3 regions of the Allobosea sp. 05T433 genome follow, and region 2 is predicted to be linked to each of the others. Evidence: predicted binding sites of a transcription regulator. Region 2 holds the regulator's gene; each other region holds the start of a gene.
The links. Region 2 encodes PhoB, which activates phosphate uptake and scavenging genes when phosphate is short. Its sites were predicted from a motif close to TGTCATNNANCTGTCAT; they were not measured.
Positions count from the first base shown of each region.

Region 1: AC1DGP_RS05140 (DUF47 domain-containing protein) is a predicted target of PhoB. The motif match lies at 3,029-3,045, and genes of this name have one in related genera.
Region 3: AC1DGP_RS22785 (alkaline phosphatase) is a predicted target of PhoB. The motif match lies at 5,862-5,878, and genes of this name have one in related genera.

Region 1 is NZ_JBFTKS010000003.1:186,911-196,936, reverse strand. It holds gene AC1DGP_RS05155 (TadE/TadG family type IV pilus assembly protein) at 1-49, shown strand, start outside; gene AC1DGP_RS05150 (methyl-accepting chemotaxis protein) at 327-2,732, shown strand; tRNA gene AC1DGP_RS05145 (tRNA-Ile) at 2,854-2,929, shown strand; gene AC1DGP_RS05140 (DUF47 domain-containing protein) at 3,059-3,703, shown strand; gene AC1DGP_RS05135 (inorganic phosphate transporter) at 3,716-4,729, shown strand; gene AC1DGP_RS05130 (NUDIX hydrolase) at 4,786-5,220, opposite strand; gene AC1DGP_RS05125 (IclR family transcriptional regulator) at 5,499-6,302, opposite strand; gene AC1DGP_RS05120 (ABC transporter substrate-binding protein) at 6,532-8,088, shown strand; gene AC1DGP_RS05115 (ABC transporter permease) at 8,251-9,228, shown strand; gene AC1DGP_RS05110 (ABC transporter permease) at 9,225-10,026, shown strand, end outside.
Region 2 is NZ_JBFTKS010000009.1:119,016-129,041, reverse strand. It holds gene pstB (phosphate ABC transporter ATP-binding protein PstB) at 1-510, shown strand, start outside; gene phoU (phosphate signaling complex protein PhoU) at 559-1,278, shown strand; gene phoB (phosphate regulon transcriptional regulator PhoB) at 1,312-2,010, shown strand; partial or broken gene AC1DGP_RS14840 (YnfA family protein) at 2,130-2,428, opposite strand; gene AC1DGP_RS14835 (TIGR03862 family flavoprotein) at 2,503-3,720, shown strand; gene greA (transcription elongation factor GreA) at 3,730-4,197, opposite strand; gene AC1DGP_RS14825 (DUF1801 domain-containing protein) at 4,760-5,176, shown strand; gene uvrB (excinuclease ABC subunit UvrB) at 5,362-8,019, shown strand; gene nirK (copper-containing nitrite reductase) at 8,198-9,328, shown strand; gene AC1DGP_RS14810 (formylglycine-generating enzyme family protein) at 9,379-10,026, shown strand, end outside.
Region 3 is NZ_JBFTKS010000018.1:73,055-83,080, forward strand. It holds gene AC1DGP_RS22760 (ATP-binding protein) at 1-926, opposite strand, end outside; gene AC1DGP_RS22765 (Hsp70 family protein) at 1,141-3,633, opposite strand; gene AC1DGP_RS22770 (hypothetical protein) at 3,630-3,998, opposite strand; gene AC1DGP_RS22775 (hypothetical protein) at 4,618-4,830, shown strand; gene AC1DGP_RS22780 (SDR family NAD(P)-dependent oxidoreductase) at 4,863-5,615, shown strand; gene AC1DGP_RS22785 (alkaline phosphatase) at 5,936-7,681, shown strand; gene AC1DGP_RS22790 (hypothetical protein) at 7,726-8,190, shown strand; gene AC1DGP_RS22795 (ABC transporter ATP-binding protein) at 8,225-8,887, shown strand; gene AC1DGP_RS22800 (FtsX-like permease family protein) at 8,884-10,026, shown strand, end outside.

The DNA.
Region 1 (10,026 bases), on a different contig from region 2:
CGCTGAAGCCATCGCAACCAAAACCAAGATACCGACGTTGACGCATTGAGCCGGACCGGTGCGCGCCGGCCTTTCGAAGAGGTTAACGGAAGCTGAATCGCCCGTTCCATCGGGCGATTCAGAACAGGGCGCTCACTTAAGCGTTTTTTAAGCGCATGTCCCCGATCCTAGGGCTCAAGAAGCCTAACTCTAAGGGCTGACCTAAAGAGAGCTGGGGAACTGTTCATGCCTGATCAACGAGGCTCCTGCCGGGCCCCGCTGTCTGCGTCGCGGTTTCCTTCCTGAGGCCCCGCCGTCGCGCGCTGCATGCATCCCGGAGAACGACTATGAAGAAGGTCAAGAAGCCCACGCGGCAGCGCACGCCGCTGCGCGTCGGCATTGCCGCGCGCATCTATGCCGCGCTCGGCATTCTGACCGTACTGACGATCGTCGCATCCGCGGTCGCCTGGTTTTCCTATGGCCGGGTGAACCAGACGGTCAACGACATGATCGAGAACAAGATGCCGGTGGTCGAGCTGGCGCTCGAGCTCTCGCAGGCGGCGACGAAATCCACGGCACTCGCCGCGCGTTTCAGCGAAGTCCAGAATGCCAAGGAGCGGTCCGAGCTGACGGGAGAGCTCGATCTCATTGAAGCCAAGCAGTTCGAACTGCTGCGCAAGATCTCCGATCGCGGGCAGGACAAGGCAAAGGCCCAGAAGGCGATCGACGAACTTTCACGGCAGATCAACGATCTGAACGATCTGACGGGGCAGCGGTTGCGCAACTCCAGCGAGGCGCAGATCGCGATCGAGACCCTGGGAAAGGCCCGAGAGGACTTCGTCAGGGCTGTCGGAACCGAGGCTGAAGAGGCGAAGTTCAATCTTGCCTATGGCATCGAGAATGCGGCCAATCTGTCGGGCGACGAGCTGACCTCGGCTCTGAAATCGCTCGCCGGCCGCGATTTCACGGCCTTCGACCTGGCCAGAAGCCTACAGGCCGATGTCAGCGAGCTCGGCGGCATCCTGCGCGAGATCGCCCAGATCAGCGACAGCTCGCAGCTTGGAACCGCGCGCGAACGCTTCCAGGCCATTGCCAAGCTTGTCCGCACCGGCCTCGCCGACGCTGAGAAGATCGTGCCGAACCAGGGCCGCGTGCGCTCGGTCAATGCGATCCTCAACGTCGCCGAAGGAAGCAGCGGCCTTTTCGATGTGCGCGACCGCGACATCGTGACTCAGGGCGCAATCCGCGCCGGCCTGTCGGACCTCAATCGCGCGGCTGAAGTGGTGCGCCGCGAGGTCGAGACGCTGGTCAAGGCGGCTCGTGACGAGGCGCATTCCGCGGGCACGTCGACCGGCAACCTGATCGAGGACAGCAAGTGGTGGCTCGGCGCAATCGGCCTCGGCTCGCTGCTCGTCGCGCTGGCGCTCTCGCTCTTCTATGTCCGCCCGATGATCGTCGGCCGTCTCAACAAGCTGTGGACGGCGACACGGGCCATTGCCGATGGGCAGCTGGACGCAACCGTCGAGACCAAGGGCAATGACGAGATCTCGGACATTGCGCGCAGCGTGCTGCTGTTCCGCGACAATGCCTTGGCGCTGCGAGCCGCCGAAGCTGCGAAGATCGAGGACGAGGCCCTGGCGCAGCAGCGCCGTCGTGAGATGATGCAGGAGCTGGGGGAAGCCTTCGGCCAGGTGGTCGAGGCCGCGGCCGCCGGCGACTTCAGCCGCCGCGTCTCGGCAAGCTTCGCAGATGCCGAGCTCAACGCGCTTGCGGGTTCCGTCAATGCCCTGCTCGAAACCGTCCAGGCCGGGCTTTCGGAAACCTGCGAAGTGCTGGCCGAACTGTCGGCTGGCCAGCTCTCGACCCGGGTCAAGGGCAGCTATCACGGCGCTTTCGCCGAGCTCAAGGACGGCGCCAACGGCCTCGCCGAAGAGTTCGAAAGCACGCTCGCGCGTCTTTCGGATACGGTTTCGGCCGTGCGCAGTGCGACCAGCGAGATTCTCGATGGTGTCACCGACCTCGCCGAGCGTACGACGGAAGAAAGCAACGCTGTCTCGATGGCGACCAATCAGCTCGGCGCCTTCGCGGGCACCGTGAAGAAGACGGCCGACGAGGCCTCGCAAGCCATGGGCATGGCCGAGAGCGCCGAGCAGCGTGCCCAGCAGGGCGAAAAGGTCGTCGCCTCGGCGCTGGACGCGATGCGCCGCATCCGCGCGTCGTCGGACAAGATCTCGGAAGTCATCTCGATGATCGACGAGATCGCCTTCCAGACCAACCTGCTGGCGCTCAATGCGGCAGTGGAGGCGGCGCGCGCCGGCGACAGCGGCCGCGGTTTCGCGGTCGTCGCGGCCGAGGTGCGCAGTCTCGCGAAGCGCTCGGCGGATGCCTCGAACGACGTCAAGCGCCTGGTCGAGGCCGCGCATGGCGATGTCGCGGTCGGTGTCGGCCTCGTCGAGGAGACCTCGGCGATGTTCGAAAGTATTGTGTCCTCGGTCAACGATCTCTCCGGACTGATGAACGGCATCTCGCAAACGGCGCGGAGCCAGGCAAGCGACGTTTCCGCCATCAACAACGAGATCGACGGCATCGGCACGATGGCGCATCAGAATGCTGCGCTGGTCGAGGAGACGAATGCCGCGCTCGCACTGACGGATGAGCAGACCCGCGCGCTGACCGAACATATCGGGCGCTTCCAGTTCCGCGAGGGACACGTCGCCGGGCACGGCGGGGCGTCGGTCGCCCGGGCGGCCTGAGCGATCCACTGCATCCAACCATTGCTAACGGCCCCGCTCGCGAGACGCAGCGGGGCCGTTTCAGTTGCGGGGGCTACCTGGGGTCTTGCGGGACAGAAGGCGAGGGTGTTAGGCGAAGAGCGGGCCGGTAGCTCAACGGTTAGAGCTCGCTGCTCATAACAGCGCCGGTGCCGGTTCGAATCCGGCCCGGCCCACCATTTCCCTCTCAATCACCTAGCGACGGCCGCCCTCGGGATTACGCCCCGTGCGATCGCGCATGCCGCTTTACAGCGATATACCAACCGCTTATCGCGATTGTGACGGATCGATGACATAACGAGGCGCCGATGCTCGGCTGGTTTCAGAAGCTCCTGCCCAAGGAGCCCAAGTTCTTCGACCTGTTCGAGAGCCATTCCAGGACATTGGTGGCAGGTGCCGCGGCCCTGAACGGCCTCCTCAGGGGCGAAACCCCGGTGGAGGCAGGTTGCACCGAGGTGCTTTTCCAGGAAAATCGCGCTGACGAGATCGCCGCGGAGGTAATGCTGGAAGTCGGCCGCACCTTCATCACGCCCTTCGACCGTGGCGATATCGAGGAGCTGATCGGTTCGATGGACGATGCCATCGACCAGATGCAGAAGACCGTAAAGGCGATCACGCTGTTCGAGGTTACGAGCTTCGAGCCCTGCATGAAGGAACTCGGGGCGGTCATCGTCCAGGCGTCCGAGCGCGTCGTCGTGCTGCTGCCGATGCTGCGCGACATCAAGAAACATGCGATTTCGATCGGCGCACTCGCCAAGGATATCCGGGCCATCGAGGAGCGATCCGACGAACTGCACGACCAGGGCCTGAAGGCGTTGTTCAAGGCGCACCAGACTTCGGACACGATGGGTTTCATCGTCGGCGCAGAGATCTACGACCATCTCGAGAAGGTGGTGGACCGTTTCGAGGATGTCGCCAAGCGCGTCAGCCGTATCGTCCTCGAACATCTCTAGGCGGTTGGCCCGGTGGATTTCTCAAGCGTCGCCTTTGCCCTGGTCTTCCTGATCGCGGTCGCGCTTCTGTTCGATTTCCTGAACGGACTTCACGATGCGGCCAATTCGATCGCGACCATCGTCTCGACCAGGGTTCTGGCGCCGCGCTGGGCGGTGTTCTGGGCTGCCTTCTTCAATTTCATCGCGTTCCTGTTCTTCGGCCTGCATGTCGCCGAGACCGTCGGGTCCGGCATTGTCCAGACCGCCATCGTCGATGACCGTGTCATCTTCGGTGCCCTGACCGGCGCCATCGTCTGGAATGTCGTCACCTGGATTGCAGGCATTCCGTCGAGTTCGTCGCATGCACTGATCGGCGGACTGGTCGGGGCCGGGCTGAGCAAGGCTGGCTTCTCGTCGATCGTCTGGTGGGGGCTCGGCAAGACCTTCGTCGCGATTTTCATGTCTCCGGCCATCGGCTTCGCCCTGGCGCTGGTCCTCGTCCTGATCGTCTCCTGGGTGTTCCTGCGCGTGGCCCCTATCAAGGTCGACAGCACCTTCCGGCTGCTGCAGTTCGTTTCGGCTTCGCTCTACTCGCTCGGACACGGGGCGAATGATGCGCAGAAGACGATGGGCATCATTGCGGTGCTGCTGTTCTCGCATGGCATGATGGGCGAGACGTTCTCGGTGCCGTTCTGGGTCGTCATCTCCTGCCAGGCGGCCATGGCATTCGGCACGCTCTGTGGAGGTTGGCGGATCGTTCACACCATGGGCTCGAAGATCACCCGGCTTTCACCCCAGCAGGGTTTCTGCGCGGAGACGGGCGGCGCGATCACGCTGTTCATGGCGACCTATCTCGGCATCCCCGTCTCGACGACGCATACGATCACAGGCGCGATCATCGGTGTCGGCGCCGCCCGGCGCGTGACGGCCGTGCGATGGGGGGTGGCTCGCGGCATCGTCTTCGCCTGGATCGTGACGATGCCGATGGCAGGACTGATCTCGGCTATCGCCTATTTTGTCTCCGGCCTGTTCCTGACCGGGCGGTGACCGGGATCAGGAGGCGCCGCCGAGGGGCGCTGAGTCTGCGCAACCCGCAGCGTCGGTCAATTCAACTTCAGCGCGCGGATCGCAGCCTTCAGGCCGGGCTCGTCGACAATCTCGGCAGCATCTTCAAGCGTGAACCAGTGCGAAAGCCGCTGATTGTGCTCGGCCCATTTTTCAAGCCGACGCTCGACATCAAGAATATAGAGCGCCACCTTGCAGAGAACGAAGTGGTCGCTCATCCGCTTCCAATAGATGTAGCGCCCCGCGGGCTTCTTGTGGGCCTTGCCGATCACGCCGGCTTCTTCGCGCGCTTCGATCGCCGCAGCCTCATGGTTCTTCTTGCCCTTGATGGGCCAGCCCTTGGGAACGATCCATCGCCGCGTCGTGCGTGTCGTGACCAGGAGAAGCTCCGGCTCCCCCGTCGGCGATCGGCGGATGGGGAGCGCGGCGATCTGCGAGCGCGGCTTCCCCAATCCTGACTTCGCCTTCTTCATCGAAACCTGTGCCCTCCCATCCGTAAACAGAACCTATGTTAGAAAGCCGGCAAATCAATATCGAATAGCCGTCCAACGCCTTAAAGGCCGTGGATTGACCGCCTCAGCGGTGATGGCCATGCTTCATTGCAGCGAAATGAACGCTCGAAGCCCTTGAGAGCCCGAGCGTCGGCTCCAGTCGGCAAGCGCGCTCGCCGATTGGCGGGTTCGTCGCGCGCCTTGCGTCCCATACAGGAATCAGCTGCCTTTCCCTAGCCTGCTGCTTAGGCAGACGTCGATCAGGCGGGGAGAAGGCGCGCCCCGATGCGCATGGCAGCGTCCTGCAAGGCATCGAGATGCGCTGGGCGCCCTTCAGGTGCGACGATCGAGGTCAGCGACGAGATGCTGAGTGCGCCGGCAAGCGCGCCGCTGCGGTCGAAGATCGGTACGCCGACGCCCGTCAAGCCAATGAAGAAGTCGTCGGCGGCCAGCTCCCAGCCTTGCGCGCGAATACGATCAGCCTCGCGCCAGAGCAGGTCGGGGTCCGTCTGGCTTGCCGGCGCGCGCTTTGGCAGTTCCAGGGCCAGTGCCTGTCGCCGCTGCGCCTCGTCGAGATAGGCCAGGATCACCCGTGGGCCGCCGCCGCAGTTCAGCGGCGCCTGAGCACCGACCGCGAACCATGTCGCATCGACATGCGGCAGTGAGGCGCGCACGCGGTCCACGCAGAGTGCGCGGCCCGAGATATGAACCCATAGGAACGAGGTCGCGCCGGTCTTCTCGGCGATCTCGGTCAGATAGGGGCCGGCCACGTCCCGAAGCTCGCGCCCGGTCGTGACGGCGCTGCCGAGTTCGATCAGCCCGACCGCCAATGCATAGGTCTGCGAGCGTTCGTCGTGCTCGACCAGTTCGTTGAGCTGCAATGTCTGCAGCAGCCGCCGCGTCGTGCCCTTGTCGAGTCCGACCTGGCGAGCGAGCTCGCTCAGCCCGAGGCGTGGTTGCTCGGGGCGGAAGGCGCGGAGCAGGGCAATGGCCCGGTCGAGCGCCCTGACGATCGGGACGCCCGGCGGAAGTTTCGCGGTCCGGCTGTCGCCTGCGCTGTTCATCGGCCCTCTCGCAGCGCCAATCGCCTGACTTTTCATCGTGTCGTCTAATAACACGCCATGTCAGTCATTGACACGAATTTTGACTCTGGCTTTCAATGGCGCGGAGCTTGCTAATCGGCACATGTTCGGGTGCGATCCCGGTAGGCCGCGATGCCAGTCGAAAAGAGAGGCCGTGCCCGGTGCGCTCACGCAGCTGCCGGAACCGGCACAGGGGAACGGGAGAACAACGATGACCGGATTGAGACTTGGCCTGGCGCTTGCCGCTTCAGTGCTCGCGCTCGGGGCAGCCACCGCGCAGGAGCCGAAGAAGGGGGGCACCGTGCATGTCGTGGTGCAGCCCGAGCCTCCAATGCTGATGCAGGGGCTGAACCAGAATGGCCCGACCAACATGGTCGCCGGCAATATCTACGAGTCGCTGCTGCGTTACGACGAGAAGCTCAATCCGCAGCCATCGCTCGCCAAGAGCTGGGAGATTTCTCCTGACGCGAAGGTCTACACCTTCAAGCTCCAGGAGGGCGTGACCTGGCATGACGGCAAGCCCTTCACGGCGGACGACGTCGTGTTCACCCTCGATAAGTTCCTGCGCGAGGTTCATCCGCGCTGGCGGCCGATCGTCAACGCTCAGGTCGAGAAAATCGAGAAGGTCGATGATCTCACGGTCAAGATCACACTGAAGCAGCCCTTCGGCCCGATGATCATGACCCAGGAAGTCGCTTCGGCGCCGATGATCCCGAAACACATCTATGACGGCACGGATTATCGGGCGAATCCGGCGAACAACACGCCAATCGGCACCGGTCCGTTCAAGCTGAAGGAGTGGAAGAAGGGCTCCTATATCCACCTCGTCAAGAACGAGAACTATTGGCTGAAGGGCAAGCCGAACCTCGACGAGATCTACTGGCAGATCATCCCGGATGCGGCGGCGCGCGCGGTGGCGTACGAGACCGGCAAGGTCGACGTGCTGACCGGGGGCTCTGTCGATGTCTACGACGTGGCGCGGCTCTCGAAGCTGCCCAATACCTGCATGACGACCAACGGCTGGGAGATGTTCGCCCCGCATGCCTGGCTGACGCCGAATGTGCGCAACGGCATCCTCGGCAACAAGCAATTCCGCCAGGGCCTGATGTACGCGATCGATCGCGAATTCGGGAAGGATGTGGTCTGGGGCGGGCTCGGCAAGCTGCCGACAGGGCCGATCTCGTCGAAGACGCGCTTCTACTCGTCCGACGTGCCGACATATGCTTTCGATCCGGCGAAGGCGAAGGAGCTGATCAAGGCGTCTGGCTACAAGGGCGAGACGATCAAGCTGCTCAACCTGCCCTATGGCGAGACCTGGAGCCGTTGGTCCGAGGCGATCAAGCAGAATCTCGAGGATGTCGGGGTCAAGATTCAGATCGAAAACACCGACGTGCCCGGTTGGACCCAGAAGGCCAGCAACTGGGACTTCGACCTGAATTTCAACTTCCTCTACCAGCTCGGCGATCCGGCGATGGGTGTGGCGCGCAGCTACATCTCGAGCAACATCGCCAAGGGTAATCCCTTCGCCAATGTCGGCGGGTATTCGAACCCGGAGGTCGACAAGCTCTTCGCCGAGGCGGCCGTCGCGCCGACAGATGCGCAGCGCCAGGAGCTGTATACCAAGGTGCAGAAGCTGCTGGCAGACGAGCTGCCGGTACTTTGGCTGCTCGAGATGGACTTCCCGACGATCTATCGCTGCAACGTCAAGAACCTCGTCACCACCGGCATTGGCGTGGATGACGGTTTCCGCGACGCCTGGAAGGAGTGAGGCCATTGCCGTCCCGGACGTCGCGTCGCGGCGATCCGGGACGACATGACGCCACTACTCTGTGACGCGCCTCTTCCTGAAGACCATCCCGGGTTTGAGCGTGCTCCTTTCGGGGAGACGCGGACCGGTCATCTTGCCCGTCCGTAGCGCCGAAGGATTTTGATGAACCTCGCTCAATTTCTCGCGGGCCGGCTGGTGAAGGGGATCGTCGTCCTCTTCGCCATCGCGATCCTGAATTTCTTCCTGATCCGCGCCGCACCGGGCGATCCCGCGCAGGTTCTCGCGGGAGAGGCCGGTGCGGCCGATGCGGTGCTGCTCGAGCAGTTGCGGGCGCGCTTTGGCCTCGACCAGCCGCTGATCCAACAGCTCTGGATCTATCTCAAGGGCTATGCCTCGCTCGATCTCGGTTTCAGTTATCGCCAGCAGAGGCCCGTGCTCGAGCTGATCCTGGACCGACTGCCCGCGACCCTGCTGCTGACCGGCGCAGCCTTTCTCGTCTCGCTGGGGTTGGGCGTCCTGATGGGCGCGCTTGCGGCGCGGCGTGCCGGGCGCTGGCAGGACAGCGTCATCACCACGCTTGCCCTCGTCTTCTACGCGACACCGCTCTTCTGGATCGCGCTGATGAGCCAGATCGTCTTCTCGCTGAAGCTCGGCCTCGTGCCGAATGTCGGCTTCGAGACGATCGGCGCGAACTATACCGGCCTCGCTCGGGCGCTCGATATCGCGCAGCATCTCTTCCTGCCGGCGCTGACGCTCGGATTGTTCTTCACGGCGCTCTACGCGCGAATGATGCGGGCCTCTATGCTGGAGATTGCCGGTGCCGATTTCGTCAAGACGGCGCGCGCGAAGGGGCTTTCACCCGGGGTCGTCTCGCGCCGGCATGTCGCGCGCAACGCTATCCTTCCGGTCGTGACGCTGGCTGGCCTGCAGGCGGGCCAGCTCGTCGGCGGGGCCGTGCTGACCGAGACGGTCTTCGCCTGGCCCGGCATCGGCCGCTTGATGTTCGATGCCCTGGTGCAGCGCGATTACTCGGTGCTGCTCGGTGTCTTCTTCGTCTCGTCGGCCATGGTCGTCGGCTTCAATATCCTCACGGACCTGGTCTACCGGCTGGCCGACCCGCGCATCGAGGCGACATCATGAGCTTCCTTAAGCGTTTCGCGCGCAACCGCGGGGCGGTGGTCGGGTTGATCATCCTGCTCGTCGTCATCGTCTTCGCCTTGCTGGCGCCGTCGCTCTTTCCACAATCGCCATGGCGCACGGTCGGCCGTCCGTTCCTTGCACCCTTCGCCATGGAGCGCTTCCCGCTCGGCACAGATACGCTGGGGCGCAACATCGCTTCAGGGCTGGTGCATGGCGCGCGTGTCTCGTTGATGATCAGCGTGGTCTCGACGGTGGTCGCGCTGCTGATCGGCGTGCCGCTCGGCGCGATTGCAGGCTATGCGGGCGGCTTCGTCGATGATGCGTTGATGCGCTTCACCGAGTTCTTCCAGACGATCCCCAGCTTCGCACTCGCCATCGTCATGGTCGCGATCCTGCAACCACAGCTTGGTTCGATCGTGCTCGCGATCGGGGTAGTCAGTTGGCCGCCCGTGGCGCGACTGGTGCGTGGCGAGGTCCTGTCGCTGAAGACGCGCGAATACGTGCAGGCCGCCGTGACGATCGGCCAGTCGACGCCGCGCATCATCTTCAGCCAGGTGCTGCCCAACACCATCGCGCCGATCATCGTGATGGGCTCGCTGATGATCGGCTCGGCGATCCTGCTCGAATCCTCGCTCTCCTTCCTCGGGCTGGGCGACCCCAACCTGATGAGCTGGGGCTATATGGTCGGTGCCGGGCGCACTCGCCTGATCGATGCCTGGTGGATCAGCTTCTTCCCCGGCCTTGCGATCTTCCTCACGGTTCTTGCGCTCAATCTTGCCGGCGAGGGGCTGAACGACG
Region 2 (10,026 bases):
CTGCGCTCGCGCGTCGGCATGGTGTTCCAGAAGCCGACGCCCTTCCCGATGTCGATCTACGACAATGTCGCATTCGGCATCCGCCTCTACGAGAAGCCACCGAAATCCGAGCTCGATGACCGCGTCGAGGGTGCGCTGCGCCGTTCCGCGCTCTGGGACGAGGTCAAGGACAAGCTGAAGACCTCCGGCATGGGCCTGTCCGGCGGCCAGCAGCAGCGCCTCTGCATTGCGCGGACCATTGCCCAGAAGCCGGAAGTCATCCTGTTCGACGAGCCGACCTCGGCGCTCGATCCGATCTCGACCGGCAAGATCGAGGACCTGCTCGAGCAGCTCAAGACCGACTTCACCATCGTCATCGTCACCCACAACATGCAGCAGGCGGCGCGTATCTCGCAGTACACCGCCTTCATGTATCTCGGTGAGGTGATCGAATTCGACGCCACCAACACCATCTTCATGAACCCGCACAAGAAGCAGACGCAGGACTACGTCACCGGCCGCTTCGGCTGAACCGGCGCCCAGCCTTCCAACTGCTTTGCCGACAAAGGATACGCCGCGATGACTGATCACATCGTCCGCTCATATGATGCCGATCTCGAGGGGATCCGCCGCAGCCTGGCCGAGATGGGGGGCATGTCGGAGCGCATGCTCGGCGATTCGACAGTCGCCCTGGTGCGCCGCGACACCGGGCTGGCACAGAAGGTCATCAGCGCCGACCAGCGCCTCGACAATCTGCAGCGCGAGGTAGAGGAGAAGGCGGTGCTCACCATCGCCCGGCGCCAGCCGCTCGCCAACGACCTGCGCGAGCTGATCTCCGCCATCCGCATCGCCGCCGATATCGAGCGTGTCGGCGATCTCGCCAAGAATATCGCCAAGCGCGCGGTCGCCATCTCCGGCCAGTTCCAGCCGCCGTCGCGCGCGGTCGTCGGCCTCGAGCATATGAGCCGCCTGGTTCAGGCCCAGCTCAAGGACGTGCTCGACGCTTACGCCGTCAGCAACGAGCAGAAGGCCATGGAGGTCTGGCGCCGCGACGATGAGATCGACGCGCTCTATACCTCGCTCTTCCGCGAGCTGCTCACCTATATGATGGAAGACCCGCGCAACATCACCTTCTGCACGCATCTCCTGTTCTGCGCCAAGAATGTCGAGCGCATCGGCGACCACACCACCAACATCGCCGAGACGATCCACTATCTCGTCACGGGCGAAGCCTTGGACGCAGCCCGCCCGAAGCTCGACACGACCAATATCCTTCTGGACGCCGCCACCGGTGAGTGACCGGCGCCCGACACCTTTGGGACCGAGTGAGACATGCCTGCACGCATCCTGATCGTTGAGGACGAAGAGCCGCTGACCCTGTTGCTGCGCTACAATCTCGAAGCCGAGGGCTTCGAGGTCGACAGCGTCGCGCGTGGCGACGATGCCGAGCTGCATCTGCGCGATCATACGCCGGACCTCGTGCTGCTCGACTGGATGCTGCCGGGCCTTTCCGGCATCGAGCTCTGCCGGAGGCTGCGGACCCGTCGCGATACCGAGCGGGTGCCGATCATCATGCTCACCGCCCGCGGCGAGGAAACCGAGCGTGTGCGCGGCCTCGCCACCGGGGCCGACGACTATGTCGTCAAGCCGTTCTCGCTGCCCGAGCTGATCGCCCGCATCCAGGCGTTGCTACGCCGCGCCAAGCCGGGTCATGTCGCCGGCCTGTTGGCCGCCGGCGATCTCGAACTCGACCGCACCACCCGCCGTGTCCGCCGCTCAGGCAGCGAGCTGCATCTCGGCCCGACCGAGTTCCGCCTGCTCGAATTCCTGATGCAGGCGCCGGGGCGGGTCTATTCCCGGGCCCAGCTGCTCGACGCGGTCTGGGGCCGCGACGTCTATATCGACGAGCGCACCGTCGACGTCCATGTCGGCCGGCTGCGCAAGGCGATCACTCCTGACAACGCCAAGGACCCGCTGCGGACCGTGCGCGGTGCCGGCTATGCCTTCGACGAGACCTTTGCGCGGAGCTGAGACTTGGATCATCGGGGACTTGGATCATCGGGCCGGATATCGAATCCGCCCGACGATCTAACCGTCTATGGTTGCATCGGCCTTCCCGAAAACCGCAATCCACCTTTCGGGCCGATACCCTAGCGCGGCCCTGCGATAATAATCGCCGCGCCGGCGAGGCAGATCAGCCCACCGATAATGTCCCAGCGGTCGGGGCGAAAGCCTTCCACGGCCCAGAGTAGACGCCGCCATAGGCGGCATAGGCCCGTCCGGCGGCTTCGCTCTCCGCCAGCGTCAGCAGCCAGGCGAACAGGGCGAGCGAAAACAGTCCGGGTACGAGCCACCAGATGGGCTTGTCGAGCCGGAGCCAGCCCCAGAACGCGAAACAGCCGGCGATTTCGAGAATGGCTGCGCCGAAATAGGCGGCGATGGTCGGCATGGTTCGTCCCTGTCGATGGCCTTCGGGGCGGGATTACCCTTGACCGCAGGGCGCGCTGACGGCAAGCCGGACCGATGCCCACACATCACGTCGCCATTATTGGAGCAGGGCCCTCCGGGCTGATCGCGGCCGAGCGCCTTGCGGCAGCCGGGGACACCGTCACGATCTACGATCGCATGCCCTCGCCGGCCCGCAAATTCCTGCTGGCCGGGCGCGGCGGATTGAACCTTACCCATTCCGAACCGCTCGACAGGTTCCTGCCCCGCTATCGCGATGCGCAAGCCTGGCTGGAGCCGGCCATTCGCGCCTTCCCGCCACAATCCCTGCGCGACTGGGCCGATGCGCTCGGGCAGGACACGTTCGTCGGCAGCAGCGGCCGCGTCTTCCCGCGCGCCATGAAGGCCTCGCCCCTGCTGCGGGCATGGCTGCGCCGGCTCGATGGTCTCGGCGTCGCCTTCGCGCCTGGGCAGCGCTGGACCGGCTGGAGCGAAGCGGGAGCTCTGACGTTCCGGAGCCGCGATGGCGCCGATGTCGAGGCGCGGCCCGACGCGACGCTGCTCGCGCTCGGCGGTGCGAGCTGGCCACGGCTGGGTTCGGATGGTGGCTGGGCACCCTTGTTGGCGGCGCGCGGCGTTGCGATCGCGCCGCTGCGCCCGGCCAATGGCGGTTTCACGGTCGATTGGTCCCAGACCATGCGAGAGCGTTTTGCCGGAGTACCGTTGAAGCGCATCGTCCTGAGCTTCGGCGGCCAATCCGTGCCCGGCGAGGCGATGATCGATGCGACGGGTCTGGAAGGCGGCGCGGTCTATGCACTCTCTGCCCCGATTCGCGAGACGATCCTGCGCGAGGGCAGGGCGGTCATCACCATCGATCTGCGGCCCGATCACGAGGCGGCACTGCTGGTCCAGCGCCTCGCGCATCGTCGCAAGGGCGTGACGCTGAGCAATCATCTGCGCAAGGCTGCAGGTCTTGCTCCATCCGCGATTGCGCTGCTGCGCGAAGCGGCGAAGGGGCCACTCCCCGAAGACGCGGAGAGGCTGGCCGCACTGATCAAGGCCGCGCCTCTGGTGCTCACCGGTCTCAGACCGATCGAGCGGGCGATCTCCACCGCCGGTGGCGTCGCCGCGGCCGAGGTCGAGGAAGGCTTCATGCTGAAACGCTTGCCCGGTACCTTTGTCGCAGGCGAGATGCTGGATTGGGAGGCGCCGACCGGCGGCTATCTGCTGCAGGCCTGTTTCGCGACCGGAGTCGCAGCTGCAGCAGGGATTCAGGCCTGGCTCGCGGATAGCTGAACGATCGCCTCAGGAGATCGCGATGATCTCGACCGCCTCAGTGCCGATGCTGACGCTCTCGCCAATGCCCTTGCCCATCAGCGCGCTCGCCAACGGCGCGACATAGGGCAGCGTTCCGTGTGCCGGATCGGCCTCGTCCTCGCCGACCAGCCGCCAGTTCTGCTCGCGCCCATCGGCCCGGCGGATCGTCACTGTCGAGCCGAAGCGGACGATGTCGTGCCTTTCCTGCGCAGGGGCCAGCTTGGCGCTGGCGCGCCGCGCCGCCCAGTAGCGGAACTCGCGCCGCGTCTGAGCGATCTCGGTGCGGTCGCCTCCGGCCAGCGCCGCCGCGTGTTCGTCATGCCAGCGCGCCAGCTGGGCCTCGATCTGTGCGAGCCCCTCAGGCGTCACGAGGTTCGGGTGAGGCGAGACTGGCCGGTCCGGCAGCTCGTCCAGGGTCCCTCTTTCCTCTGCTTCCTTGACGAAGGCGCGAGTCATTCTGGCCTCCTCCTATTGATCTCGGCACATCCGGCGAACCGGACCACAGCTTTCAGTGTTACGTCCTCACGACTGCTTGCGATGCAGCGCCAACCCGATGCTGGACTCTGAAGCGGCGATCACTTGGAGATGGGGATCAGGCACTGCCGAAGACAAGACCCGAACAGTCTACACCCCCGTGTCCGGCCGCACCATCAAGAGCAGAGCCATCGCGCGCTGCCCCTGGCCCCCGATCACGAGCGCAGTCCCGTTCCCAAGGGGGCAGCCGATGCCGGAAGAGCGCCGCGCTTGCGTCGGCCGTCCGTCGCGGCCACCTTGATCCTGAGTTGCGAGACCCGACGGCGATCGTTGCGCGCGCAGGCTTCGATTGACTGACGTATAGCCCAATGATTATGAATGCAGATCAATAGCCAGAGAGTTATGCGTTGTGATCCGTGCAGACACACCGTGCTCTCCAAGACGTTTACCGGCCGGCCCAGCCTCTTCGAGAGGTTGCGCTGCGATCTCGAGCAGACGGTTGGCCCGATCCCAGAAGCGAGAGTTCCGGAGAGAAGGGAAGATCATGAGCCAGAGCGAGTCCCAGAACGAAAACTCCCCGTCTCGGATGATCGACGAGCGGATCACCGAGCTGGGCGACTGGCGAGGCAAGATGCTCTCCCAGCTCCGCGTATGGATCAGGCAAGCCGATCCTGAGGTGGTAGAGGAGTGGAAATGGCGAGGGGTTCCGGTGTGGTCCCACGACGGATTGATCTGCACTGGGGAGACCTACAAGAGCGTCGTCAAAATGACCTTTGCCAAGGGGGCCTCACTCGACGACCCATCGGGCCTCTTCAATTCCAGTCTGGATGGCAACACCAGGCGGGCCATCGACATCCACGAGGGTGAGACGATTGACGAAGGGGCATTGAAGGCTCTCATTCGCGCAGCCGTGACCCTCAACATGTCCGGCGGCTGCGGCAAGACCAAGTCCCGCGGATAAGCCTCGCTCCGTCTCGATATGCGCCGGCGCGCGATGAAAGCCGGACTTGCATCGCGCCCACCCCCGGGACCGCTTCAATCCGGCTTCTCCTGCCACGGTGTACTCCTGTCACCTGCTGTCAGTTATCCGCCTGCTGCGACGGCGTACCCCTCGCGCTCCGCCCGGTTTCGCCCCATATTGCCGCCATGCCGAAAAGCTCCGACACGACCGCCAAGGCTAAGCCTGCAAAAAAGCCCGCCTCCGCGCGCACGCCGAACTCCAAGGCCACCAAGCCCGAGTTGAAGCCGCTCGAGGGCTATCTCGCCGATCTGCTCAATCCCGCGATCAACCGCGGCAGGGCGGTCCCGGGCGGCGCCTCCGGTTTCAGCGACCAGCCGCAGGCCGGTTATGGCGAGCCGCGCCCCGGCGACACCAAGCTGAAGAAAAAGCCGAAGAAAGGCGACGCGGCCTCTGCCTTCGGCGAGGCCGAGGGCGAGACCGCTGCCTCCGTCACCGCGCATTCGCTGCAGCACCTGCTCGAGTCCGGCAGCCCCTTCATCGATCCCGGCAAGCCCTGGACGCCGCATCGCCCGGCCCGCCCGGACAAGTCCGAGGGCGGCATCGCCTTCCGCATGCAGTCGGATTTCGAGCCGGCTGGTGACCAGCCGACCGCGATCGCCGATCTCGTCGACGGCGTCGCACGGCAGGAGCGCGACCAGGTCCTGCTCGGCGTTACCGGCTCCGGCAAGACCTTCACGATGGCCAAGGTGATCGAGGAGACGCAGCGCCCGGCTCTGATCCTCGCCCCGAACAAGACGCTGGCCGCACAGCTCTACGGTGAATTCAAGAGTTTCTTCCCCGACAACGCGGTGGAGTACTTCGTCTCCTACTACGACTACTATCAGCCGGAGGCCTACGTCCCGCGTTCGGACACGTTTATCGAGAAGGAATCCTCGATCAACGAGCAGATCGACCGCATGCGCCACTCGGCCACGCGCTCGCTGCTGGAGCGCGACGACGTCATCATCGTCGCCAGCGTCTCCTGCATCTACGGCATCGGCTCGGTCGAGACCTATACGGCGATGACCTTCGCCATCAAACTCGGCGAGCGCATCGAGCAGCGTCAGCTCATCGCCGATCTCGTCGCCCTGCAATACAAGCGCACGCTTGGCGATTTCGCCCGCGGCACCTTTCGCGTGCGTGGCGATGTCATCGAGCTGTTCCCGGCCCACTATGAGGACCGCGCCTGGCGCATCGGCCTGTTCGGCGACGAGGTCGAAAGCATCTCGGAATTCGATCCGCTCACCGGTCAAAAGACGGCCGACCTCGAATTCGTGAAAGTCTACGGCAATTCGCACTACACCACGCCGCGCCCGACGCTGACCCAGGCTGTCAAGTCGATCAAGGAGGAGCTCAAGGCCCGCCTTGAGGAACTCAATCGCATGGGGCGCTATCTCGAAGCGCAGCGGCTCGACCAGCGTTGCACCTTCGACATAGAGATGATCGAGTCGACCGGTTCGTGCAACGGCATCGAGAACTATTCGCGCTATCTCACCGGCCGAAAGCCGGGCGAGCCGCCGCCGACCCTGTTCGAGTACCTGCCCGACAATGCGCTGGTCTTCACCGATGAGAGCCACGTCACCGTGCCGCAGATCGGCGGCATGTACCGGGGCGACTTCCGCCGCAAGGCGACATTGGCCGAATACGGCTTCCGCCTGCCGTCCTGCATGGATAACCGGCCGCTGCGCTTCGAGGAATGGGACGCGATGCGCCCGCAATCGGTGCATGTCTCGGCGACGCCCGGCGGCTGGGAGATGGACCGCACCGGCGGTGTCTTCACCGAGCAGGTCATCCGTCCAACCGGGCTGATCGACCCTCCGGTCGAGGTCCGCCCCGCCAAGCACCAGGTTGCCGACCTGCTCGACGAGATCAAGGAGGTCACCGAGAAGGGCTACCGCAGCCTCGTCACCGTGCTGACCAAGCGCATGGCCGAGGACCTGACCGAGTACCTCCACGAGAACGGCGTGCGCGTGCGCTACATGCATTCCGACATCGACACGATCGAGCGCATCGAGATTCTGCGCGATCTCCGCCTCGGCGCTTTCGACGTGCTGGTCGGCATCAATCTGCTGCGCGAGGGCCTGGACATCCCGGAATGCGGCTTCGTCGCCATTCTCGACGCCGACAAGGAAGGCTTTCTGCGCTCCGAGACTTCCTTGATCCAGACCATCGGCCGCGCCGCCCGCAATGTCGACGGCAAGGTCATCCTCTATGCCGACCACATCACAGGCTCGATGGAGCGCGCGATGGCGGAGACCAATCGCCGCCGCGAGAAGCAGGAGGCCTATAACCTCGCGAATGGCATCACGCCGCAGACGATCAAGCGCGCCATCGGCGACATCCTCGGCTCGGTCTACGAGCGCGACCATGTCACGGTCGACAAGGGTTTGGTCGATGCGCCGATCGCCGGGCACAACCTCAAGGCCGCCTTGGCCGATCTCGAGAAGCGCATGCGCGAGGCTGCCGCCGATCTCGAATTCGAGACGGCCGCCCGGTTGCGCGACGAGATCAAGCGCCTGCAGGCGACCGAACTCGCCATCTCCGATGACCCGCTCGCCCGCCAGAGCGATGTCGAGGCCTCGGCTGGCAAGTACAAGGGGGAGCGCAGCTACGGCGCGTCGGCGAACCTGCCGACACGGGCGCGCAAACCCACCGATGAGGACATGGGCCCGCATAACTGGGGCGGCGGCGAAGCCAAACCGGTCTCGCGTCCGCGCAAGCCGAACTTGGACGAGATGGGTCCGGTTCCGGAATCGCGGCCGAAGGGCGCGGGGGAACAGGCCAAGCGACGCGGCCGGCGATAGCTGCCCGTAGTGGCTCTGCCCGAGTCCAGCATCTGCCGTTCCCTGCTCCGGGCGCGCCAGCGCCACGGCCAAAGGGCTGCAAGACCTACCGCCCGAATGCTCTTCGACCTTGGTCCGTAGTTCCACGATTGCACCGCCGGTATCCTTTCGAATGAATGGTGCTCAAGGGGGGATGGCCATGGGACAGGCATTCGAGATTGCCGATGGTAAGGCCACCATCTCCCGACGTGCCGCCCTCAGGGGCGCCGCATTCCTGGCCGGGGCGCTGGTCGCTCCAGCATCGGCTCAGGTGCTCGATCTGCCGCGACAGAAGGTCGAGTTCGTCGCACCGCCCTTCGTTCATCCTCACGAGCAGGCGACCAAGCTGGGCCCAAGGATCATGGAGTTCAGGCTCTGGGTCGAGGAGAAGAAGATCGTTATCGACGAAGAGGGCACCACGTTGCAGGCCATGACCTTCAACGGGTCGATCCCTGGGCCGCTTTTTGTCGTGCACGAGGGTGATTATGTCGAGGTGACGCTTGCCAATCCCGACACCAACTCGATGGCGCACAATATCGACTTCCATGCTGCTGCGGGCGCATCAGGCGGTGCCGATCTGACCTTGATCAACCCCGGGGAGCAGACCGTGCTGCGCTGGAAGGCCACCCGGACGGGTGTGTTCGCTTATCACTGCATCCCAGGTGCCATGACCCCCTGGCATATCACCTCGGGCATGAGCGGCGCCGTGATGGTGCTGCCGCGGGACGGCCTCAAGGATGCGGCCGGACGGCCGCTTCACTACGATCGCGTCTACTACATCGGCGAGCATGATTATTACGTTCCGCGCGACGAGAAGGGCAAATTCAAGCACTACGACACGCATGGCGACGCCTACATGGACACGATGGAGGTCATGCGAAAGCTGGTGCCAAGTCACGTCGTGTTCAACGGCGCGGTCGGAGCCCTGACGGGCAAGAACGCGATGCCCGCAAAGGTCGGTGAGAACGTGCTGATCGTGCATTCCCAGGCAAGCCGCGACACACGTCCACATCTGGTCGGCGGGTTCGGAGACTATGTCTGGGAGACCGGCAAGTTCTCGAATCCTCCCGAGACCAATCTCGAAACCTGGTTCATTCGGGGCGGATCCGCGGGCGCGGCGCTCACCAAATTCCTTCAGCCCGGCATTGTCGGATACGTGAACCACAACATGATCGAGGCCTTCGAACTTGGTGCGACAGCCCATTTCAGGGTCGAGGGTCAATGGAATGATGACCTGATGACCCAGGTAAAGGCGCCCGAACCGATTGTGAGCAACGTCGCGCATAAATGATCTGACCATCACCCGCCTAGGGCCGTCGGACGGCCGCCTCGGGAGGCATCATGCTGTCCGCGTTCAAACTCATGGCCCTGGCCAGCGCGGCGCTGGCGCCCATCGCGATCTCGGCCCTTGCGCCGGGATATGGCACCGGATCGGCGACAGCACGTGCGCCGTTCCCGGAGCTCGTGGAACTGCGGTCCGGTACATTCCGTTACCGTGCCAGCGGCGAGTTCTTGCGGGACGGGAAGCCGATCATCGCGCCGATTGTGGCGGTTGCTGTCGACAGGCCGCTGGCTGTGATGAAAAATCAGGTCACGGTCGCGGATTATCTGCGCTGCGTCAAAGCCCGAGCGTGCCCGATGGCGGGCACCGACGCTGCTGCCGTTGACCGTCCCGTCGTCGGAGTGAGCTGGCGGGATACTCAGGCCTATGCGTCCTGGTTGTCACGCGAGACGGGGGCGACGTTCCGGCTACCGACGGACGGCGAGTGGGCCTATGCAGCCGCGAGCCGATTCCACGACGACGCCCTGCCGGAAAACCTCAGTGGCGGCGACCCCGGCCAGCGAGCGCTTGCGATCTATGACAGGGACGCGAGCCGCGTGACGACAGTCGCAAAGGCGCCACAACCGATTGGAAGTTTCGGCGCGAACGAGAATGGCCTTCTCGATTTGGCCGGCAATGTCTGGGAATGGACCGACACCTGTTTTCAG
Region 3 (10,026 bases), on a different contig from region 2:
TCGACCTTCACGACATGGTCGAAGCGTCCTCGACGGAGGATCGCCGGATCGATCATGTCGACGCGGTTGGTCATCCCGACAATCAGCACGCCCGCCTTGATCGCTTCCGGGATCGCTCTCAGGAATTCGGCGATCTCTTCTACCCTATGTTGCCCGCCGCCCGCGTCGCGCTCGGACAGGAGCGCATCCATTTCGTCGATGACCACCAGGGATGGAGCCGCGGCAATCGCGGCCTCGAACAACTGCCCCACCTTCCGGCTGGTCTCGTGGATGTATGGGCTGGCCACGCTGCTCGCATCCACGGCGAAATGGGGCCAGCCAAGATGGGCGATCAGTCGCTCGACAGCCACGGTCTTCCCGCAACCTGGCGGGCCCTCCAGGACGATCGCGCCGGGGTTGCCGATGCCGAGCGCAGTGTAATGCGACCGATTTTGGACGATGTCGACGACGTGGTCGTTGAAGAAATCCTCGAGCGCCGTCCTTCCCGGCAGGCGGAGGCGGCCATCGCTCGCCTTCGCAGCCGCGGTTCGGGCGAATTCAGCGGCTTCAGCCTCCGCACGCGGGATCAACATGGCGCCGGTGGGCTCCAATCCTGCTGCGCGGATCACATCGGCGAGTTGATCGACCGACATCCAAGAGAGCAGGTTTTGCACATTGGACATGGGATCGACCGAGACGCGCAAGCCGCCGGTCAGCCACGAACCCAGAACGAGCGCGTCGCCCGCGAGGGCATCTTCGGCATGGGTCGGGAGTATCCGCGACAGCTTCTCCACATAGAGCGCGCGCTCCAACGAGCCATCGCGGTAGCGAGCGCGCGTCTGCCGCATAGCGGCGGCAAAGGACAGTGCCTCCACCTTGTCCCGCGGCGAAGCACATCGATCCAGGGGCGCGAGCGCGAACGATCGCTCGCTCAGGATCGCGCCCATCCGATTCTCGCCGAACGTGACCTTCAACACCTCGGCCTCGTCGAGCAGCCGATCCTGAAACCACCTGTGAAGCAGCGTGCCGCGTATCAGCAGCACAAGACCGCCGCCATCCGCCTTGACGATCTGCCAGCCCGGCCCGGAATGCATCACGCGGCCAGCGCCTACGCCGCGCGCGATTTGGAAACCGATCGGAAGCCAGGGATCCGTGGACATGTCAGGCGGTCACGATATTGGTCATCGCGATCAGATCGTCGGCCTCCGCGGAAACGATCCGGATGCCACCGAGGCCGTGAAACGCCGCCCGTAATCCCTCGATATCGCCTGCCGCAATGGCGCGCTCCCCCTCGGCAACGAGATGCTCGAACATCTTCGGATCGGTGAAGAGATGGGGCGCGGAGGCGTAGTCCTTGAAGCGGTCCACGATGAACCAGTCCTGGCGGCGAAGGATCGTGCCGATCTTGCGGCGGAGTTCCTGGAGATTGGCCTCGAACCCATGGCCGGGCGTACCGATCAGACGCTCCGTGGCTGCCTGCAAGGCCTCGAAGGAGCTGACCTCCGCCGGCTTTGCCAAGGCCCTCATGTCGTGGAAGAACGCAACGACCTGATCCAACTCCATGCGGCGAATGACGCGGAAATTCGCCTTTCGAGCGGAGGCCAGCAGGCTCTTCGCCCTCTGGACGTTGTCGGAGGCCTGCTTGGCGACTTCGGGATCGCTCTCCTGTTCACTGATCGAAGCCGCCAGCTCCAGCCTCTCGCGCGCTTCGGAGAGCGCCGGGTCGTCGACCTTGGCAGAGACCTCCGCAAGCTGTTCGGCCGCTTGCGACGCCTCGTCCAGGATGCGCCTCGCGGCACTGCTGTAGTCGATCATTCCGGAAGCGCGGGAATAGAAGTTCTTGTCGCTCTGGAACGACCCACCGATCGCCGGAATCTCGACTTTCAGGTCGATGTTCCCTCCATCGCCGATCTCGTAGGTGAGGATGAGCGGCGCCCCCGCAGGGATGACGCCATCGACGAAGTCATTGCCGGTAATCTCGAACAGGCCGATGAACGTATTGTCCGAGACGGGATGATCGATATCCCCCTCCCAGAGCTTGAATTTCAATGACCCGGAGGCTCCCGCGCGAAGTGCCTCAGCAGCCTTGAATGGCTGGACACCACGAGCCGGCAGCTGGTCTCCGGCCTTCACCAGGTAATGAAGCCTGGCGATGTCGCCAACGGTATCCAGGACCTCGACGCCGATCGAGTGGGAGGCAGGGATGGCGTCGATGGTAGCGGCCGTCTGCGTGATGACGATGCGATCCTGCGCCAAGGAGAGTGGCCCTCCGGCAGGATCGAAGACGAACATCTTGAAAGTATTCTCGCCCCGCTTCGAAAGGGGCACCTCGATGACAGTGCCGTTCTTGATCTCGGCGCGGCCCGAAGACCACCCGGTGTCGAGACTGTCGACCTGAAAGGACGAGCCCGGGGCCGCGGGTGATCCGAGCTTCAGCGCGATCTTCGCTTTCTGATCCGGAGTTCGTGCGGCGTAATTCACCGTCAGGTCCAGTGTCGACCCGACGCTCACGCTCCCCCTGGAACTCTTGCGGCCCCGGCTATGCGCGCTCCAGTCGATGGCCTCGGCGAAGATGGCGGCGCCAGTGGCAACCGCCGTCATCGGATTCACGTCCGTTGACGGCGCGATGCCAAGCTCGAACGCGACGCGCTCGCGCAGCGGCTTGTATTGGGTCGGACCGCCGACGAAGACGATACGTTCGATGTCGTGTGGAGTGAGACCTGCGTGCTCGATCGTGTCACGCGCCGCCTGGACGGATTCCTTGACCTTGCCCTCGATCAGCCCACCCAGCTGATCCCGGGTGATGTTGACGTCGAGATAGATCTCGGTACCCGCCAGGTCCTTGCATCCGCATTCCGTCTCTTGTGCCCCGATCACCGCATTGTCCCGGCTGGAAAGCTCGATCTTCGCCTTCTCCACCGCCCGCTCCGCGACACGACGCAGCAGCTTGTATTCGGGCAGGGACGAGAACCCCTCGGGCAACGCAAAGGTCTGCTGAAGCCAGGGCATGACGAGGTTGTCGACGATCATGCGATCGAAATCCCGTCCTCCGCACATCTGGATGCCGCCCTGGCCGAGAAGGCTCACGCGGCCGCCAATGCTCTGGGCGATGGCGATGTCCAGGGTTCCCCCGCCAAGGTCGTAGATCAGGAAGATCCCATCGCCCTGGCGACTGCGCATGACGCTCATCACCGCCGCAACGGGCTCCTGCATCAGGGCCACCTTGCCGAGCCCCGCCGCGCGCGCAGCCTCGATCGTGGCGTCCTTCTGCATCTGGTTGAACGCCGCCGGCACGGTGATCACGGTGGCCACGGTCTCGTCGTTGCGGATCTGCTCCGGCAGATAGCCAAACAGCGTGCGAAGGATCTCGGAAGAGCATTCCTCGGGTGTCATGGTAATGCCCACGGAGGGCAAGCGGATTGGCGTCGAGGTACCTATGTGCCGCTTGAACAGCATGGCAGTGCTGTCCGGATTTCGCGGTGCGTTCTCGTAGGCCCGCTGCCCGATATAGCGGTTGCCGCGCCGGTCGATCGCGATCGCCGACGGCGTCACGTCGTTCTGCTCGGGGCTCTTGTAGAGCTGGACGGTCTCCCCGTCATAGGAGCAGATTGCGCTGTTGGTGGTGCCCAGATCAATGCCGACGTAGTGGCTCATCTTCCAACCTTCTTGAGCATGACCGTGCCCATGCGCAGCAGGCCGGCAGAATTCATCACGATCGGATCGATCGTTTCCGCGACGACCAAGGTGTCGTCTGGTCCAAAATCGGCAATATTGAGGGGCGTGGCGGCGGTCCCGGTGTCGAATTGCTGGCCTTCGAGGTTCACCAGGCGCATTCCCGATGCTCCCAGGCAGCTTTCGACCTTTCCGAGGAAATATCGATGCTGGTTCGTGAACCGTGTTGCTTCCAGTGGGTCCAGCTTGGACAACGCTCGCCCGAAGAGCTTCTGGAAACGCCAACTTTCAAGTGCGAGCTCAAGAAGCGCGTCCTCGGCCCTGTTGGCCGCCTGATCGGGATCCATCGACATTTCCGTAGGGTAAGACGGCTCTTGGCATGACCGGCGCAGCCGGAAATAGCCACACGCTAGAATTGTATGAGATTCGTATTCGACTGCAATGGCTTGCTCACGCTCTTCCCCTTCGCAAACCGATGAGGCGCACTTGCTCGGCGCATGGGCCGCATGGCGAGATTGGCCTTCCCCGAGCACGGACAGAGTCGGAAGGCTGAATACCTGCAAGCGGCTGCATTTCAGCAGCGTCAGGCCTCGCCCTGATCCGTGCGCCCCGTGCGAGAACGCCAGCACCGGCAAAAATGACGGTGACTCGTGCGAGGAACTTGCCTCTAGCAGTCAGACGGCGTCGTGGCGCGGAGCATCACATCGGACTCGATGATGATCCGTTGCTGCGCGTTGCGGCCGGCGAACCCGGTCGAGTTGGAGGCGATGCGACTCGCCCAGGAGCCAGCTCTGACGATCGAGCATCTCCAGATTGGCGGGGCACAGACGAGCTGCACGCTGCCGCTCGACATGCCCCTGCCTTCGGCCGCGCTCGTCGCCCTGGTGCGGCGCGATGGCGAGGTGCCTCAGGCGCCGACAGGGCTGAAGGCGCCGTTTCGGCGGCCTCAACGGCCGCAGCAACACGGTGCTGTTCTGGGAGCCGGCGGCGCATGGCGGCGCGCAGCTCTTCGACGTGCTCTGGAGCGCGACGGAAAACGGGCCGTGGCAGGTCATCAACCCGGTCGGGTTGCTGTCGAGCGTTTACCTGCATGCGACCCAATCAGAGGGGCATTATCGCGTCGGGGCGCGGGACCTGTTCGGCCGGACCAGCCAGGAGTCGACGACGATCAAGGCCTGAGCCGATCCCTCACCTGGGAAGGAAGAGCTTCGATCCCTGCGGCGTGCCAAACCGGCKGTTGCGCCGGAACGCCGACTGACGCCGACCGCGACACGACGCGCGGTCGGCGTCAGCAGCGCCAGGATCGCGTGCGCGATGTGGTCGAGGCAGCGAGGCAAAGGGGCGCCAAGGCGGTTCCCTTGCACCTGGATGTCGGGCGCAGCGACAGCTTCGCGGCGTTCCGGGATGAGGCAACGGCAATGCTGCAGCGCGAATGGAACGCAGGCTCCTTCGACTACCTCGTCAACAATGCGGGCTTCGGACAGATGGCCCTGTTCGAGGACACCAGCGAGGAGCTCTTCGACTCCTTCATGCGGGTGCTGTTCAAGGGACCCTATTTTCTGACCCAGGCTCTGCTTCCAGTGCTTGCTGACGGCGGTGCCATCGTCAATGTGACGAGCAATTCGACCCTGCAGAGCGGCATGGAGCCGGGCTATTCCGCCTATGCATCGATGAAGGGCGGCCTGACCGTACTCACCCGCTACATGGCCAAGGAGTTCGGCCGCCGCGGCATCCGCGTGAACGCCGTTGCGCCGGGCGCCACCAGGACCCGGATCGGCGACGATGCGTTCGATCGCTATCCGGAGATCATTCAGTCCATCGTCGAGAAGACGGGGTTGGGGCGTCTCGGAGAGGCCAGCGATGTGGGCGCCGTGATCGCAGCCGTGCTCTCGGACGAATTCCGCTGGGTAACCGGACAGTCCATCGAAGCATCCGGCGGCGCCAGGTTGTCCTTCGCCTGCTAGGCGAAACCGCAGCGCCTCCTGAGGTCGAGCCACGATCGGCCCCTGGCAATCTCACACGGGCCGGCCATCGGGGCACGCGCTGGCGGCTCGGGACGCGCCCTCGCGTCGCTCATGCCCGGGACGCGGGCGTCGAGGTCGCCCGTCTTCGGAATGGTGCAACCGCGCATCGGTCGGGCAGGCCGTCCCTGGATGCCCTGTTGATGTTGGGGCAGGCGTGGTCGGATGGTATTCAACAACATGCAGGGCTGTCGCCATCCTGTCATGTGCGGCTGCAACTAGCTCACCCCATCCAAGGGATCACGGATTATCGGAGGTTGGGGATGCAACTGAGAACGCTTTGGCATGCGGTAGCAATTGGCAGCGCCTTCGCTGCGGCCCCTGTCGCCGCGCAGACGATCTATCCCATCAACCGTGCCGAAATCCTCGAGGGCTCGCGCTTCGACTTCAAGGTCGAGTTCCCGAACGCGCCGACCTCGGCCGATGTCGCGGTCACGATCAACGGCAAGCCGGCCGCCGAAATCTTCGGCAAGGCCACGACCTTCATGCAGAACGAGGAAGGCCAGAAGCATTCGGCGCTGTGGCTGCGTGGCGCGACGCTTCCGGCGGGCAATTATACCGTCGAGGCGAAGCAGGGAACCAACAAGGCGACGGTCAAATGGGAGGTCTTCGCCACCACCCAGCCGCGCCGCGCCAAGAACGTCATCCTCTTCATCGGTGACGGCATGTCGGTCGCCAACCGCACCGCGGCCCGCATTCTCTCCAAGGGCTGGGACGAAGGTCGCTACAATGGCGAGCTCGCCATGGACGACATGTCCAACATGGCGCTGATCTCGACCTCGGGCACGGACTCGATCGTGACCGACAGCGCCAATGCCGCCCATGCCTACACCACCGGCCATAAATCCTGCGTCAACGCACTCGGCGTCTACTGCGCCAAGAACGCCCTGACGCTCGACCATCCCAAGGTCGAGACCATCGCCGAGGTGATCAAGCGTCGCGGCAAGATGGCGATCGGCGTCGTCACCAACTCGGAAATCGAGGACGCGACCCCGGCTTCGATGGTGGCCCACACCCGCCGCCGCTCGGATTTCAACGACATCGTCAAGATGTTCCACGATGTGCAGCCCGACGTGATCATGGGCGGCGGCTCCCCGAACTTCCTGTCCAAGGCGACCCACGGTTCGAAGCGGACCGATGAGCTCGACTTCATCGCCAAGTTCAAGGAGGCGGGCTACACGCTCGCGACCACCAAGACGGAAATGAACGCGGCTGTCGCGGCCGGCTCGAAAAAGCTGCTCGGCCTCTACAACACCGGTAACATCGACGGCGCGTTCGATCTGCGGCTGACCAAGAAGGGCACGGTTTCGAAGTTCCCCGACCAGCCGGACGTGGTAGAGCAAACCAAGGCTGCGCTCGACATGCTCAAGGGCAACGAGGACGGTTTCTTCCTGATGGTCGAGTCGGCCCGCATCGACAAGTACAGCCATTCGCTCGACTGGGAGCGTTCGGTGTTCGATACGATCATGCTCGACAACGCGGTGAAGGTGGCGAAGGACTTCGCCGGCGACCGCAACGACACCCTGATCATCGTGGTGCCCGATCACGCCCATCCGATCTCGATCATCGGCACCTATGACGACGACCGTCCGGGCCAGCTCCTGCGCGACAAGCTCGGCGTCTACGCCGACTCCGTGCCGCCGAACTACGGCCCGCTCGACGTGGACGGCTACCCCACCAAGGTCGACACCTCGCGCCGCCTCGCAGTGGTCTATGGCAGCTATCCCGACACCTGCGACACCGGCCGCCCGGACATGACCGGCGAACGCGTGCCGGCGGTCAAGGGCCCGGATGGCAAGACCAATATCGCGAACGAGAAGGACTGCACCGGCCCGCTGGCCGCGCGCCGGACAGGCAACCTGCCCTTCGACGCCAATAGCGGCGTCCACTCCGCCGACGACGTGATCCTGACTGCGATGGGCCCGGGCGCCGAGAAGTTCCGCGGCCATAAGCCCAACACCTATGTCTTCCGCGTCATGGCGGAAGCACTGGCGCTGGGCGGCAAGTAAGTAAGGCGGCAAGTAGGCCGGCCATCCGCCGACAGGGACGAGCGATGCAACGGCAACGCCATGAGATGCTGACCACCCGCCGCGTGACCCTCACGGGTCTCGCGGTGGCCCTGCTTTGCAGGGATGTCCGAGCGGCGGAGCCGGCCACGATCGCCTTCGACGGCCTCTACAGATCCTTCGGCGTGCTCGGCTTCCAGTTTTCGGACCGCGTCACGGCCCTGCGCGGACAAGAGGTACGCCTGACCGGCTACATGGCGCCTCCGCTGAAGCCGGAAAGCCACTTCTTCGTGCTCACGCGCGAGCCGCTGGCGATCTGCCCGTTCTGCCAATCGGATGCCGACTGGCCAGTCGACATCGTCGTCGTCTTCATGAAGGAGATCACGCCAATGGTCAGCGCCGGTCGCAAGGTCGTCGTGTCGGGTCGGCTGGAGATAGGCTCGGCCACGGATCAGGAAACCGGCTTCGTCAGCCAGATCAGACTCGTCGATGCCCGCTTCACACTCGCCTGAGCGATCCGCCGCTCGGACATTGCGGCTTTCAAACGTGACACTCGACCATCGCGGCGGCGACGGGCGCCCTTTCCGCGTGCTGGACGTTCCCGAACTCACAGTGCCTTCCGGCGCTCATATCGGTTTGCGCGGCCCCTCAGGCTCCGGCAAGACCTCGCTTCTGCACCTGATTGCCGGGCTGATCGTGCCGAGCACAGGCAGGGTCTCATGGGGCGAGACGGAGATCTCCTCCCTGTCGCCCGGCAATCGCGACCGCTGGCGTCTCTCGACGCTCGGCTCCGTCTTCCAGGATTTCCACCTGATCCCGGAACTCGACATCCTTGGCAACATCACGCTGCCCACGACCTTCTCATCCTGGAGGGTTGGCCCGGCCGAGCGGGAGCATGCCAAGACCGTCGCCGCGCGCATGGGTCTCACTGATCTGCGCCGCCGGACAGGAGTACTTTCACGTGGCGAGCAGCAGCGGGTTGCGATTGCCCGCGCGGTCTGCCGGCAGCCTGCCATGATCCTCGCCGACGAACCCACGGCCAGTCTGGATGCGGCCCATGCCGATGAGGTGGGCGCCTTGCTGGTCGATGCGGCCGTTGAGGCCGGCGCCACCTTGATTTGCGCCACGCATGATGCCGCGCTCCTGGCGCGGATGAAGCATCGGCTCGACATCAAGGCCGCGTCTCCGATTGCGAAGCAGGCCGCATGAACCCCTTCGCAATGATCCTCGCCGATCTTCGCGCCCTGCGTTGGACGGCGGCCGCGATTGTCGTCCTGATAGCGCTGGCGGTTGCAGTCGGCGTGGCGATCGGCGCGCAGGAGCGGGCGCTGCGGCAGAGTTCGGCCGCCGCGGCGGATGACTTCGCCCTCCTCATCGGTGCGCCCGGCAGCCAGACCCAGTTGCTGATGTCGACGGTCTATCTGCAGCTCGACGCGATCCCGCTGATGGAGGGAAGCGTCCTGCAGTCGCTGGCCCGGGACGAGCGTGTCGCCGCCTTCGCGCCGATCGCCTTCGGCGACGTCACACGTGGCTATCCGATCATCGGCACGACCGCGGCCTTTGCCACGCGCTGGGGCCGCGTCACACCGAGCGAGGGGCGCCTCTTCGCCAGGGAACGCGAAGCCTTGATCGGCGCCGATGTCGACTATCGGCTCGGCGAGAGCATCACGCCGTCGCATGGTGTTGCCGGCCAGACTCATAAAGCGGGCGAGGAGGATGAGGACGAGGCCGGACACCGCCATGCCGGCCACGACTACACCATCGTCGGCCGCCTGCCGCCGCTCGGATCGCCCTGGGACCGCGCGATCCTGGTACCGATCGAGAGCGTCTGGGAGGTTCACGGGCTCGGCAATGGACACGCCGCAGGCACCGAGACGATCGGGCCGCCCTTCGATGGCGTGCCTGTGCCCGGCGTGCCCGCGATCGTCGTCAAGCCGCGCAGCGTGGCCGGGGCCTATGCCCTGCGCAGCCAGTATCGCCAGGGCGGGACGATGGCGTTCTTTCCCGCCGAAGTCCTGGTCGGGATCTATCGCTCGCTCGGCGACGCGCGTGGTGTGCTTGTCTTCGCTTCCACGCTGAATGCGACGCTGGTGCTGGCCTCGATCCTTCTGCTGCTGATTGCGGTGACCGGGCTGCGGCGGCGGCGCTACGCCGTATTGCGTGCCATGGGCGCATCCCGGCTCTACGTCCTGCTCGTGATCTGGCTCGGCATGGCCCTGCTGATGGCGCTCGGCTGTATCGCCGGGCTGTTGCTCGGTGGTGCTGCTGCCGGCGTCCTGTCAGGCCTGATCGAGGCGCAGACCGGCCTTCGCCTCACGATCGCACTGGACAAGCCTGAATTCCTGCAG